3 regions of the Pantoea deleyi genome follow, and region 2 is predicted to be linked to each of the others. Evidence: predicted binding sites of a transcription regulator. Region 2 holds the regulator's gene; each other region holds the start of a gene.
What was found. The regulator PurR, encoded in region 2, represses purine synthesis genes. The targets are predictions, from matches to a motif close to CANGCAAACGTTTGCNTG.
Positions count from the first base shown of each region.

Region 1: a site for PurR is predicted at 2,102-2,119, ahead of glyA (serine hydroxymethyltransferase). Genes of this name have one in related genera too.
Region 3: a site for PurR is predicted at 1,774-1,791, ahead of purH (bifunctional phosphoribosylaminoimidazolecarboxamide formyltransferase/IMP cyclohydrolase). Genes of this name have one in related genera too.

Region 1 covers NZ_CP071405.1:1,049,079-1,053,330, reverse strand. Annotated here, with positions in the region: gene J1C59_RS05080 (3-phenylpropionate MFS transporter) at 1-608, opposite strand, end outside; gene glyA (serine hydroxymethyltransferase) at 737-1,990, opposite strand; gene hmpA (NO-inducible flavohemoprotein) at 2,318-3,502, shown strand; gene glnB (nitrogen regulatory protein P-II) at 3,559-3,897, opposite strand; gene glrR (two-component system response regulator GlrR) at 4,071-4,252, opposite strand, start outside.
Region 2 covers NZ_CP071405.1:2,177,802-2,182,053, forward strand. Annotated here, with positions in the region: gene J1C59_RS10230 (C40 family peptidase) at 90-887, shown strand; gene cydH (cytochrome bd-I oxidase subunit CydH) at 936-1,025, opposite strand; gene purR (HTH-type transcriptional repressor PurR) at 1,308-2,333, shown strand; gene punR (DNA-binding transcriptional activator PunR) at 2,330-3,235, opposite strand; gene punC (purine nucleoside transporter PunC) at 3,343-4,252, shown strand, end outside.
Region 3 covers NZ_CP071405.1:3,786,465-3,790,716, reverse strand. Annotated here, with positions in the region: gene purD (phosphoribosylamine--glycine ligase) at 1-17, opposite strand, end outside; gene purH (bifunctional phosphoribosylaminoimidazolecarboxamide formyltransferase/IMP cyclohydrolase) at 37-1,626, opposite strand; rRNA gene J1C59_RS17785 (16S ribosomal RNA) at 2,259-3,798, shown strand; tRNA gene J1C59_RS17780 (tRNA-Ile) at 3,872-3,948, shown strand; tRNA gene J1C59_RS17775 (tRNA-Ala) at 4,087-4,162, shown strand.

The DNA.
Region 1 (4,252 bases), 1.1 Mb from region 2:
CGCAGCAGGTCGCGCCAGACCGCCCAGCCGCCGCCTGCGGCGCTCTGCCGTTCGCTGCCCTGCGGCTGCGTGACGGGGTTCAGCATCATGCCGCCCAGCATGGCGATGACGCCAGCGGACAGCAGCTGCAGGATCGCCTGAGAGGAGTAAGCGCTGACCAGCATGCCGGTTAACGCCGAGCTGACGACAAAGGCCAGCGATCCCCACAACCTGACCGGCCCGTACGCCAGGCCAATCTGCTGCGTCCAGGTGGCGGCCAGCGCATCGCTGAGCGGCACCAGTGGCGAAAAGAAGAGGTTAAAGCCGATCATCACGGTCAGCAGCCACATCCACTGCTCCCCTGCCCAGAAACCGGCGGCAGACAGGCAGGTCATCAGCGCCAGCAGGCGCAGTGCGGTGATCAGCCGCCCAGGGTTGCGGACCTGAGAGGCGATCAGCAGGCTGCCGACAAAACGCGCCACCATGCCGCAGCCCAATAGCAGGCCGATCTTTTCCGCATCCAGCCCGGTGCCTTTCAGCCAGACGCCCCAGAATGGCAGGTAGATGCCGTAACAGAAGAAGTATGTGAAGTAGCCCAGTCCGAGCCATCTGGCAGACGCGATTGCCATATTCCCTCCAGCAGGTGTGCCGCATGGCAGCATAAGTGGGCGCTACTCTGGCAGAGCGCCGCGGGACAGGCAATAAAAAAGGATGGCAGATGCCATCCTTTTTATACGGTGTCACAACGGGTTATCGATCAGGCGTAGACCGGCAGACGGCTGCAGATATCCAGCACTTTCTGTTTGGTGCGCTCAATGGTCGCTTCGTCATTGATGTTGTCCAGCACGTCGGCGATCCAGCCCGCCAGCTCACGCACGTCGGCTTCTTTAAAGCCGCGACGGGTCACTGCCGGCGTACCGATACGGATACCGGAGGTGACAAACGGGCTTTTCGGATCGTTTGGCACGCTGTTTTTGTTCACGGTGATGTTGGCACGGCCCAGCGCCGCATCCGCCTCTTTACCGGTCAGGTTTTTGCTCACCAGATCGATCAGGAACAGATGGTTGTGCGTGCCGCCCGAAACGATGTCGTAGCCGCGCGCGATCAGCACCTCCACCATCGCTTTGGCGTTTTTTGCCACCTGCTGCTGGTAGGTTTTGAATTCCGGCTCCATCGCCTCTTTGAAGGCAACGGCTTTACCGGCGATAACGTGCATCAGAGGACCACCCTGCCCGCCAGGGAAGACCGCCGAGTTCAGTTTCTTGTAGAAATCTTCGTCGCCGTTTTTTGCCAGGATGATGCCGCCGCGCGGACCCGCCAGGGTTTTGTGGGTGGTGGAGGTCACGATATGCGCATGCGGGATCGGGCTTGGGTAGACCTCAGCGGCCACCAGACCGGCAACGTGAGCCATATCGACGAACAGCCATGCGCCGACGCTGTCCGCGATCTCGCGCATTTTCGCCCAGTCGCAGACGCCGGAGTAAGCCGAGAAGCCGCCCACGATCATTTTTGGCTTGTGGGTTTTCGCCAGTTCAGCCAGCTCATCGTAGTCAATCTTACCGGCTTCATCGATACCGTAAGCCACGACGTTATAAAGTTTGCCTGACAGGTTAACCGGTGAGCCGTGGGTCAGGTGTCCACCGTGCGCCAGGTTCATGCCAAGAATGGTATCGCCCGGCTGCAGCAGCGCCGTGTAAACCGCGAAGTTAGCCTGGGAACCGGAGTGTGGCTGCACGTTAGCGTAATCGGCACCAAACAGCGCTTTAGCGCGGTCGATAGCCAGTTGCTCAACGATATCAACGTATTCACAACCGCCGTAGTAGCGTTTGCCCGGATAACCTTCAGCGTATTTGTTGGTGAGCTGAGAACCCTGCGCCTGCATAACACGCGGGCTGGTGTAGTTTTCAGAAGCAATCAGTTCAATGTGCTCTTCCTGACGCACTGTCTCCTGCTCCATTGCCTGCCATAACTCGGCATCGTAATCGGCAATGTTCATATCACGCTTTAACATCCGGATCTCCTGACTCAGCTAACTTTCTGACGGTATTTACCCCTCTTCAGGGGCGAAGGCCCACAGTGTAAACCGTTTTAACAGGTGAAGGTAGGGTGAACCGCCTCTTTTTACGCAAACGATTGGCTGGCGACTGGCACCGCTTTTTTACACCTTTTCCCCCGCCTGCCGCCCGGCGTTTAACGCCAGCCAGTGCGCGCCCTTTTAGTTAAATGCACATAAAAGTTGCCACTCTGTTGGCCGGAAAAACGATCTTCATATTTACAGGATGGGCCGTGCCGCCATAAGATGCATTTAAAATACATCTTTTACTGTGAGGCTCTTTTTATGCTTGATGCACAGACTATCGCCACCGTTAAATCGACCCTGCCAGCCATTGCCGCCTGCGGCCCGGCGCTGACGGCACACTTTTATGACCGCATGCTGTCGCGCCATCCGGAACTCAAAAATGTCTTTAACATGAACAACCAGCGTAACGGCGATCAGCGTGAAGCGCTGTTCAATGCGATCTGCGCCTACGGCGCCAATCTGGAGAGTCTGGCCGTGCTGCGGCCTGCGGTGGAGAAGATCGCCCAGAAGCACACCAGCCTGAATATTCAGCCTGAGCAGTACGCCATCGTTGGCGAGAACCTGCTGGCGACCATTGAGGCGCTGCTGAATCCGGGCGATGAGGTGCTGGCGGCATGGGGACGGGCCTATGGCGTGCTGGCGGATCTGTTTATCAGGCGGGAAGCGGAGATCTATCAGGCGACGGAACAGCAGCCTGGCGGCTGGCGCGGCACCCGCGCCTTTCGCATCAGCGCCATCGAGCCGCAGAGCGAAGCGATCAAGAGTTTTACCTTTGCGCCGGTCGGTGGCGGCCCGGTTGCCGCCTTTAAACCGGGCCAGTATCTGACGGTGCATCTGCAGCCCGCCAGCTTCGATCATCACCAGATTCGTCAGTATTCACTGACGCACCTCAGCAACGGCCAGGATTATCGTATCGCGGTAAAACGCGAGCCGCAGGGTACGGTCTCCGGCTGGCTGCATGAGCACGGCAGGGTGGGCGATGTGCTGCAGCTGGCCGCGCCGCACGGCGACTTCTTCCTGGATATCGAGCCGCTCACCCCGGTGGCGCTGATCTCTGCGGGCGTCGGGCAGACGCCGATGCTGGCGATGCTGCATGCGCTGGCGGCCGCTCACCATGCGGCGTCTGTCAGCTGGCTGCACGCGGCGGAGAATGGCAAACAGCACGCCTTTGCAGAAGAAGTGCGCGACACGGGCGCCCCGCTCAGCGATTTCGTCAGCCGGGTCTGGTATCGCCATCCCACGGCGGAGGATGCCGGTCGCTATGATGCGCAGGGCGTGATGGATATCAGCCAGCTCTCCGGGCGGCTCGCCTCACCCGAAACGCACTTTTACCTCTGTGGCCCGCTGCCCTTTATGCAGCATGTGGTGGCGCAGCTGCGTGATGCCGGTGTCGCCGCGCCGCGTATCCACTACGAACTCTTTGGCCCGCACAAAGGGATGTGATGACCCCATAAAAAAAGCCCGCAGCGCGGGCTTTTTTTGTTCTGCCGAAGAGGAAATCAGATCGCCTCTTCGTCCTCCTCGCCGGTACGGATACGCACAACGCGCGCCACGTCGAAGACAAAGATCTTACCGTCACCGATTTTGCCGGTCTGCGCAGTGCGCATAATGGTCTCGACGCAGGTATCAACGATATCGTCGCCAACCACCATCTCGATTTTCACTTTCGGTAAAAAATCGACCATATATTCTGCGCCGCGATACAGCTCGGTGTGCCCTTTCTGACGGCCAAAGCCTTTCACTTCGCTCACGGTCATCCCGGTGATGCCCACTTCCGCTAAGGCTTCACGAACATCATCGAGTTTGAATGGTTTAATAATCGCATCAATCTTTTTCATGTCAGACCCTTTTTCACTCCCTCCATGGTCAGAGGGTATATCAAGTATAAATGTTGCTGGCGCTGTCGGGCGGTAATATCCGGGATTCTTCGGGCGGCCGCAAGCGCTGTCAGACTACGCCGGGTACCGCAATCCCATCCGGGCACCCCGCCCGCGTGCGGAGTTTGGCCAGGCTACTCTTTGAAATCACTGGCATCCAGTTCATGGCGGGACAGCAGCTTATAGAACTCGGTGCGATTGCGTCCGGCCAGGCGTGCGGCGTTGGTGACATTGCCTTTGGTCATCTGCAGCAGTTTTCGCAGATAGTTCAGCTCGAACTGATTGCGGGCCTCCGCGAAGGTCGGCAAGGCGCTGT
Region 2 (4,252 bases):
GAATGGCCTGGGCGCTGATCCTCGATCAGATTAATCTCAACTTTGTCACGGTGCGTAGTGGCCATGACAACTTAACTCATTAACGGACTATGCGTTTAATCATTACGCTTTTCATGCTGGCTTTTGCGCAACTGTTTTTCAACACCGCCGCTGCGTCGCCTCACGCGCCGGTGAACGTGAGTGCGCATAAAGCAGAGAAAAAGAGTGCGCGCGACGATGAGCGTCGCAAGCGTCGCCCCGTCAAAACGGTCTCCAAAAAACCGCGTGTCACGCCTGTTCAGAAACTTAAAACGAAAAAACAGAAAAAAGCTGAACTCACCGCGACCCAGACACCTGCTAAGAAGACCTCGCTTAAAACCGCCCGCATCAGCAAGAATCACGACAAGAAACGTTATGGTCATCAGCGTACGCTGAAAACCGCCGACGCCGACACCCGCGAAACCGGCACCATTAAAATGAGCAAATCTCACCGCCAGCGTTACCAGAAGGCGCGTGAAACGGCGATGACCAAACTGATGGGCCAGCTGGGTAAACCCTACCAGTGGGGGGGAACCTCGCCACACACCGGTTTCGACTGCAGCGGCCTGGTCTGGTACGCCTATAAGGATCTGGTGAAATTCAAAATCCCGCGTACCGCCAACGAGATGTATCACCTGCGTGACGCCGCGCCAATCAAGCGTGAGTCGCTGGAGAAAGGCGATCTGGTCTTCTTCCGCATCAATGGCCGCGGCACCGCCGACCATGTCGGCGTCTACCTGGGCGATGGCAAGTTTATTCAGTCGCCACGCACCGGTAAAGATATCCAGATCAGCGCGTTAGGGGAAGATTACTGGCAGCGCCACTACATCGGCGCCCGCCGGGTGATGACGCCAAAAACCATCCGCTGAGCCACACGACAGAAAGAAAAAAGCCGGGACAATCCCGGCTTTTTTTTATCAGTGCAGAATGGCAGTAAAACTAAAGGCCACAATCATCAGCAGACAGCCGACGGCGGTCATTAAGGCCAGTTTGAGGTCAGTACTCACAGCTTGTTCCTTAGTCACACAGTTTACAGGGTTATTCCATTTTCCCACACGACCCGGTAAAAATCTCGTTTTATCCGCCCAGCCTTGTTAGAATCCCGCCTTTGTTGCGCAACGCGCGCAACTCTGATTCCGTTTGCGCATCTTTTCAGGCGGTTTTTCCTCCGCCTGCGGTCAGATTACCGGCCAGGAACGCTGCATTTTTGCGGAAAAAACCCTGAGCAGACGCAAACGTTTAACACTACGCTTATCAGAGAGTTAGATAAGCACCGGAGTCCGATTTTCATGGCAACAATTAAAGATGTGGCAAAACGCGCTGGCGTCTCCACGACCACCGTTTCGCACGTCATCAATAAAACCCGCTTTGTGGCTGAAGAGACGCGCGAAGCGGTCTGGCAGGCGATCAAGGAACTGCACTACTCACCCAGCGCCGTGGCACGCAGCCTGAAAGTGAACCACACGCGCACGCTGGGGCTGCTGGCCACCTCAAGCGAAGCCCCCTACTTTGCTGAAATCATCGAAGCCGTCGAGAATCACTGCTTCGATAAGGGCTACACGCTGATTCTGGGCAATGCGCACAACGATCTGCAAAAGCAGCGTGCCTATCTCAGCATGATGGCGCAGAAGCGCGTGGATGGCCTGCTGGTGATGTGCTCCGAATACCCGGACGATCTGCTGCAGATGCTGGAAGAGAACCGCAACATCCCGATGGTAGTGATGGACTGGGGCGAATCCCGCGCCGACTTCACCGACACGGTGCTGGATAACGCCTTCCAGGGTGGCTATCTGGCCGGCCGCTATCTGATCGAACGCGGACACCGTGATATTGGCGCGATCCCCGGCCAGATGGAGCGCAATACCGGCGGCGGCCGCCATGCCGGTTTCCTGAAGGCGCTGGAAGAGGCGAACATTCAGCCGCGCGCGGAATGGATCGTGCAGGGTGACTTCGAGCCGGAGTCAGGCTATCAGGCGATGCAGCAGATCCTGTCGCAGAAGCAGCGCCCCACGGCGGTGTTCTGTGGCGGTGACATCATGGCGATGGGGGCGATTTGCGCCGCCGACGAGATGGGGTTGCGCGTGCCTCAGGATATTTCGGTGATCGGGTATGATAACGTGCGCAACGCCCGCTATTTCGCGCCAGCCCTGACCACGGTTCATCAGCCCAAGGCCCAGCTGGGTGAGAAGGCGCTGGATATGCTGCTGGACCGCATCACCAGCAAACGTGAAGTGTCGCAGACCATCGAGGTTCACCCGACGCTGATCGAACGCCGCTCCGTGGCCGATGGTCCGTTCCGCGACTACCGTCGTTAATCTTCGCTTAACCACTCCTGATTAAGCGTCTGCGCATCGCCCAGATAGCTGAGCAACCAGCCTGTCGCCGGTGATGCGCGATCTTCTGCCCAGCTGACGCAGCAGGGACTGTCCGGAAAGGGAACCGGCAGCGTCAGTTCGGCCAGTTCGCCGCTGTCGAGCAGCGGCCTGGCCAGATGGCCCGGCACCATCGCCACACACAAGCCCGCCTGCACACACTCCAGCCCGGTCTGCCACTCCGGCACCACCAGCCTGCGCTGATTATCCAGCGTCCACGTCATGCGGCGCGGCAGCGCCCGCGAGGTATCTTCCAGCACCAGCGACGGCCAGCTGCGCAGCGTATCGTCATCGATCTGGCTCGCCTGCGTCAGCGGATGATCGGGCGCGACCACGCAGCGCCAGTTGAGCGTGCCCATATCGCGGAAGGCAAAACGCCCCCCTACCGGTATCGCCTGGGTCGCGCCAATCGCGATCTCCACCCGCCCGTCGGCCAGCGCATCCCAGACGCCATTGAACACCTCATAACTGATGCTCAGCTCCATATCCGGAAAGTGACGATAGAAATCTTTGACCAGCTGGCGGGTGCGCTGAGGCTTGGCGATGCGGTCAACGGCGATGCTCAGCTGGCCGCGCCAGCCATTTGCCAGCTGCTGACACTGTCGGCGGGTGGCGAGCATTTTTTTGATGACGCTGCGCCCTTCGCGGACGAAATGTTCCCCTGCCGGGGTCAATACCACTTCCCGATGCTGACGCTCGAACAGCGGCACCGCCAGCCAGGTCTCCAGCTGACGCACAGTATAGCTGATGGCAGAGGGCACCCGATGCAACTCCTGCGCGGCCGCGCTGAAGCTGCCGCCGCGCGCCACGGCGTCAACCACCTCTAATGCATATTCGGACCACATAATCTGCCTTCAAAATTTTTAACAGCAATCGGCAAATATTAGCGTTTCACAGCGGCAAACGCACCTTTTACACTCTGCCGCGTTCATCCTGCAAAAATGAGAATCAGATGTTATCGAATAAAGGATTTATGCCCTATCTTGCCCTGCTGAGTATGCTGGGCTTTCTGGCCACGGATATGTACCTGCCCGCCTTCGGAGCGATGCAGCAGAGCTTTAATACCTCGCCCGGCCTGATCAGCGCCAGTATGAGTCTCTTTCTGGCCGGCTTTGCCTGTGGCCAGCTCTTCTGGGGGCCGCTGTCGGACCGCATTGGCCGCAAGCCGGTGCTGCTGGCCGGTCTGACGCTGTTTGCCGTCGGCTGCGCCGGGATGCTGTGGGTCAGCGATATCGCCCTGATGCTGGCGCTGCGCTTTGTTCAGGCGATTGGCGTCTGTGCCGCTGCCGTGAGCTGGCAGGCGCTGGTGGTGGACCGCTACCCTGCCGCGCGGGCCAGCAAAGTCTTTGCCACTATCATGCCGCTGGTCGCCCTCTCTCCGGCGCTGGCGCCGCTGCTGGGTGCCTGGCTGATCGGCCACTTCCACTGGCGTTCGATTTTCCTGGTGCTGACGCTGATTGCGGTCGCGCTGATCCTCGTAACCCTGCGCCTGCCCGGCGTGCGCAAAGCGGCGGAAGCGAAAGGGTCTCAGCCCGGCTTCTTTACGCTACTGAAATCACGCATCTACAGTGGCAATGTGCTGATCTACTCCGCCTGCTCTGCCAGCTTTTTCGCGTGGCTGACCGGTTCCCCCTTTATCCTGGCGGATCTGGGCCTTTCGCCCGCTGATATCGGCCTGAGCTATGTGCCACAGACGCTCGCCTTTCTGATTGGCGGATTTGGCTGCCGTGCCCTGCTTAACCGCTTCAACGGCGCACAGCTCCTGCCCGCGCTGCTGGGGATTTACAGCCTGAGCATCCTGGCGCTGTTTGCCGTGGCGCTTTCAGGCAGTAGCACTCTGGCCGGTCTGATGGTGCCGTTCT
Region 3 (4,252 bases), 1.6 Mb from region 2:
ATTACTAAAATTTTCATCTGTTACTCTCCGGAGTGATTAATGGCGGAAATGGCGCATGTCGGTGAAGATCATGGCAATGCCGTGCTCATCTGCAGCGGCGATCACTTCTTCATCGCGAATAGAGCCGCCAGGCTGGATCACACAGCTCACACCCACTGCGGCTGCAGCATCAATACCGTCGCGGAAGGGGAAGAACGCATCCGACGCCATCGCCGAGCCTTTGACTTCCAGACCTTCATCACCGGCTTTGATACCCGCAATCTTCGCGGAATAGACGCGGCTCATCTGTCCGGCGCCGATACCGATCGTCATGCCGTCGCGTGCATAAACGATGGCGTTCGATTTCACAAACTTGGCCACCTTCCAGCAGAACAGCGCATCACGCAGCTCCTGCTCTGACGGCTGACGCTTGCTGACCACGCGCAGCTGGCTGGCGTCAACCATGCCGAGATCGCGATCCTGAACCAGCAGGCCGCCGTTCACACGTTTGAAATCCAGCGCCGCCGTGCGGGTCTGCCACTGACCGCAAATCAGCACACGAACGTTCTGCTTAGCGGCGGTGATTTTCAGGGCCGCATCGGAAACGGCCGGAGCGATGATCACCTCGACGAACTGACGGCTGATAATCGCCTGCGCCGTGGCTTCATCCAGCTCGCGGTTTAAGGCGATGATGCCGCCAAATGCAGAGGTCGGGTCGGTCTGATAAGCGCGGTCATAGGCTGACAGCAGGCTGTCACCGGTTGCCACGCCGCAGGGGTTAGCATGCTTGACGATAACGCAGGCGGGCTCGCTGAACTCTTTCACACACTCCAGCGCCGCGTCTGTGTCGGCAATGTTGTTATAGGAGAGCGCCTTGCCCTGAACCTGCTGCGCTGTCGCTACCGACGCTTCGGCAATGTTCTCTTCTATATAGAAGGCGGCATCCTGATGGCTGTTTTCACCGTAGCGCATATCCTGTTTCTTAATGAAGTTCAGATTCAGGGTACGGGGGAAGCGGCCGGCGGGCTGATTACGTTCGCCGTGATAGGCGGGCACCAGGCTACCGAAATAGTTAGCGATCATGCTGTCATACGAGGCGGTGTGTTCAAACGCCTTAATCGCCAGATCGAAACGGGTTTCAAGCGTCAGGCCATTTTCGTGGGCATCCATCTCAGCGATGATCGCCTCGTAGTCGCCACTGCTGACCACGATCGCCACATCCTTATGGTTCTTGGCAGCCGAACGTACCATCGTCGGGCCACCGATATCGATGTTCTCAACGGCATCTTCCAGTGAGCACCCTTCACGGGCAACCGTCTGTGCAAAGGGATAAAGGTTAACGACCACCATGTCGATTGGGCTGATGTCATGCTGCGCCATAATGGCATCATCCTGGCCGCGACGACCCAAAATGCCGCCATGTACTTTCGGATGCAGGGTTTTGACACGTCCATCCATCATTTCCGGGAAGCCGGTATAGTCAGAGACTTCTGTGACAGCCAGACCCGCCTCCGCCAGCAGGCGAGCGGTTCCACCTGTAGAGAGCAGTTCGACACCGCGATGGGAGAGCGCCTGAGCAAATTCGAGGATACCGGCTTTGTCAGAGACACTGAGCAGGGCGCGGCGTACAGGACGAGGTTGTTGCATGGTGGTTTATCCCTTGGCTTTGTTTCGCGTATATAAGAGCGTTACATCAGGCTTTAGTGCACTTTTCTCTTCTCTGTAAGAAGTAAAAGATCAAAAACCTCAGGTAACGCCCCGAAAAGGGGTATCCGTAGCGATGCCCGGCATTGTAGCGAAAACGTTTGCGCGATGCTCGTCTAAATTCATTATGCCCGTGCAGTGTGGATAACCTTGTGCGTAACTGCGTATAACAGCGGCTTTTGCTGTGGAATGCAGCGAACACGCTTTTTTATGCAATTTATGGGTTGCGCCGCCTGAACAACTCCCTATAATGCGCCTCCATCAACACGGCACACCGGCAACGGGAAACGGGCTGAGAGGCACAGGAGACTGCGCCGCCGGAGAAAACTTCTGAAAAAAGAGGTTGACTCTGAAGGAGGAAAGCGTAATATACGCCACCTCGCGACAGGACGCTAACGCACTGTTCGCACTGCTCTTTAACAATTTATCAGACAATCTGTGTGGGCACTCGCAGGATTGATATCAGCGTCTCCGGACGCAAAAAATATTAAGCCTCACGAGTGAACACATAATGAAATTCATTATGACGTTTTACAGATGAGCATCGCTGGACTTGTTCCGGCAAATCAAACTTTAAATTGAAGAGTTTGATCATGGCTCAGATTGAACGCTGGCGGCAGGCCTAACACATGCAAGTCGGACGGTAGCACAGAGAGCTTGCTCTCGGGTGACGAGTGGCGGACGGGTGAGTAATGTCTGGGGATCTGCCCGATAGAGGGGGATAACCACTGGAAACGGTGGCTAATACCGCATAACGTCGCAAGACCAAAGAGGGGGACCTTCGGGCCTCTCACTATCGGATGAACCCAGATGGGATTAGCTAGTAGGCGGGGTAATGGCCCACCTAGGCGACGATCCCTAGCTGGTCTGAGAGGATGACCAGCCACACTGGAACTGAGACACGGTCCAGACTCCTACGGGAGGCAGCAGTGGGGAATATTGCACAATGGGCGCAAGCCTGATGCAGCCATGCCGCGTGTATGAAGAAGGCCTTCGGGTTGTAAAGTACTTTCAGCGGGGAGGAAGGCGGTGCGGTTAATAACCGCGCCGATTGACGTTACCCGCAGAAGAAGCACCGGCTAACTCCGTGCCAGCAGCCGCGGTAATACGGAGGGTGCAAGCGTTAATCGGAATTACTGGGCGTAAAGCGCACGCAGGCGGTCTGTTAAGTCAGATGTGAAATCCCCGGGCTTAACCTGGGAACTGCATTTGAAACTGGCAGGCTTGAGTCTCGTAGAGGGGGGTAGAATTCCAGGTGTAGCGGTGAAATGCGTAGAGATCTGGAGGAATACCGGTGGCGAAGGCGGCCCCCTGGACGAAGACTGACGCTCAGGTGCGAAAGCGTGGGGAGCAAACAGGATTAGATACCCTGGTAGTCCACGCCGTAAACGATGTCGACTTGGAGGTTGTTCCCTTGAGGAGTGGCTTCCGGAGCTAACGCGTTAAGTCGACCGCCTGGGGAGTACGGCCGCAAGGTTAAAACTCAAATGAATTGACGGGGGCCCGCACAAGCGGTGGAGCATGTGGTTTAATTCGATGCAACGCGAAGAACCTTACCTACTCTTGACATCCAGCGAACGGGGCAGAGATGCCCCGGTGCCTTCGGGAACGCTGAGACAGGTGCTGCATGGCTGTCGTCAGCTCGTGTTGTGAAATGTTGGGTTAAGTCCCGCAACGAGCGCAACCCTTATCCTTTGTTGCCAGCGATTCGGTCGGGAACTCAAAGGAGACTGCCGGTGATAAACCGGAGGAAGGTGGGGATGACGTCAAGTCATCATGGCCCTTACGAGTAGGGCTACACACGTGCTACAATGGCGCATACAAAGAGAAGCGACCTCGCGAGAGCAAGCGGACCTCACAAAGTGCGTCGTAGTCCGGATCGGAGTCTGCAACTCGACTCCGTGAAGTCGGAATCGCTAGTAATCGTGGATCAGAATGCCACGGTGAATACGTTCCCGGGCCTTGTACACACCGCCCGTCACACCATGGGAGTGGGTTGCAAAAGAAGTAGGTAGCTTAACCTTCGGGAGGGCGCTTACCACTTTGTGATTCATGACTGGGGTGAAGTCGTAACAAGGTAACCGTAGGGGAACCTGCGGTTGGATCACCTCCTTACCTTAAGATACCTTCCCGCGCAGTGCTCACACAGATTGTCTGATAAAAAGTAACGAGCAGAAAAAACCTCTACAGGCTTGTAGCTCAGGTGGTTAGAGCGCACCCCTGATAAGGGTGAGGTCGGTGGTTCAAGTCCACTCAGGCCTACCAAATTCGCACTCACGCTGCGTTATGTCTCCGGCTCGCATAGTTCACTATGCTTCGCGAAGACATGCCTTGCCTGAGCACGAATTGCACTTCTCACGAAGTGTACTCGGTTGGACGTAGTGGTCTCTGCAGTAACTGTATGGGGCTATAGCTCAGCTGGGAGAGCGCCTGCCTTGCACGCAGGAGGTCAGCGGTTCGATCCCGCTTAGCTCCACCATACCGTTTTAACTGTTTTTTCTGAATACCTCAGAGCGTACCGGCAACGGTGTGCTGCGAAGTATTATGCTCTTTAACAATCCGGAACAAG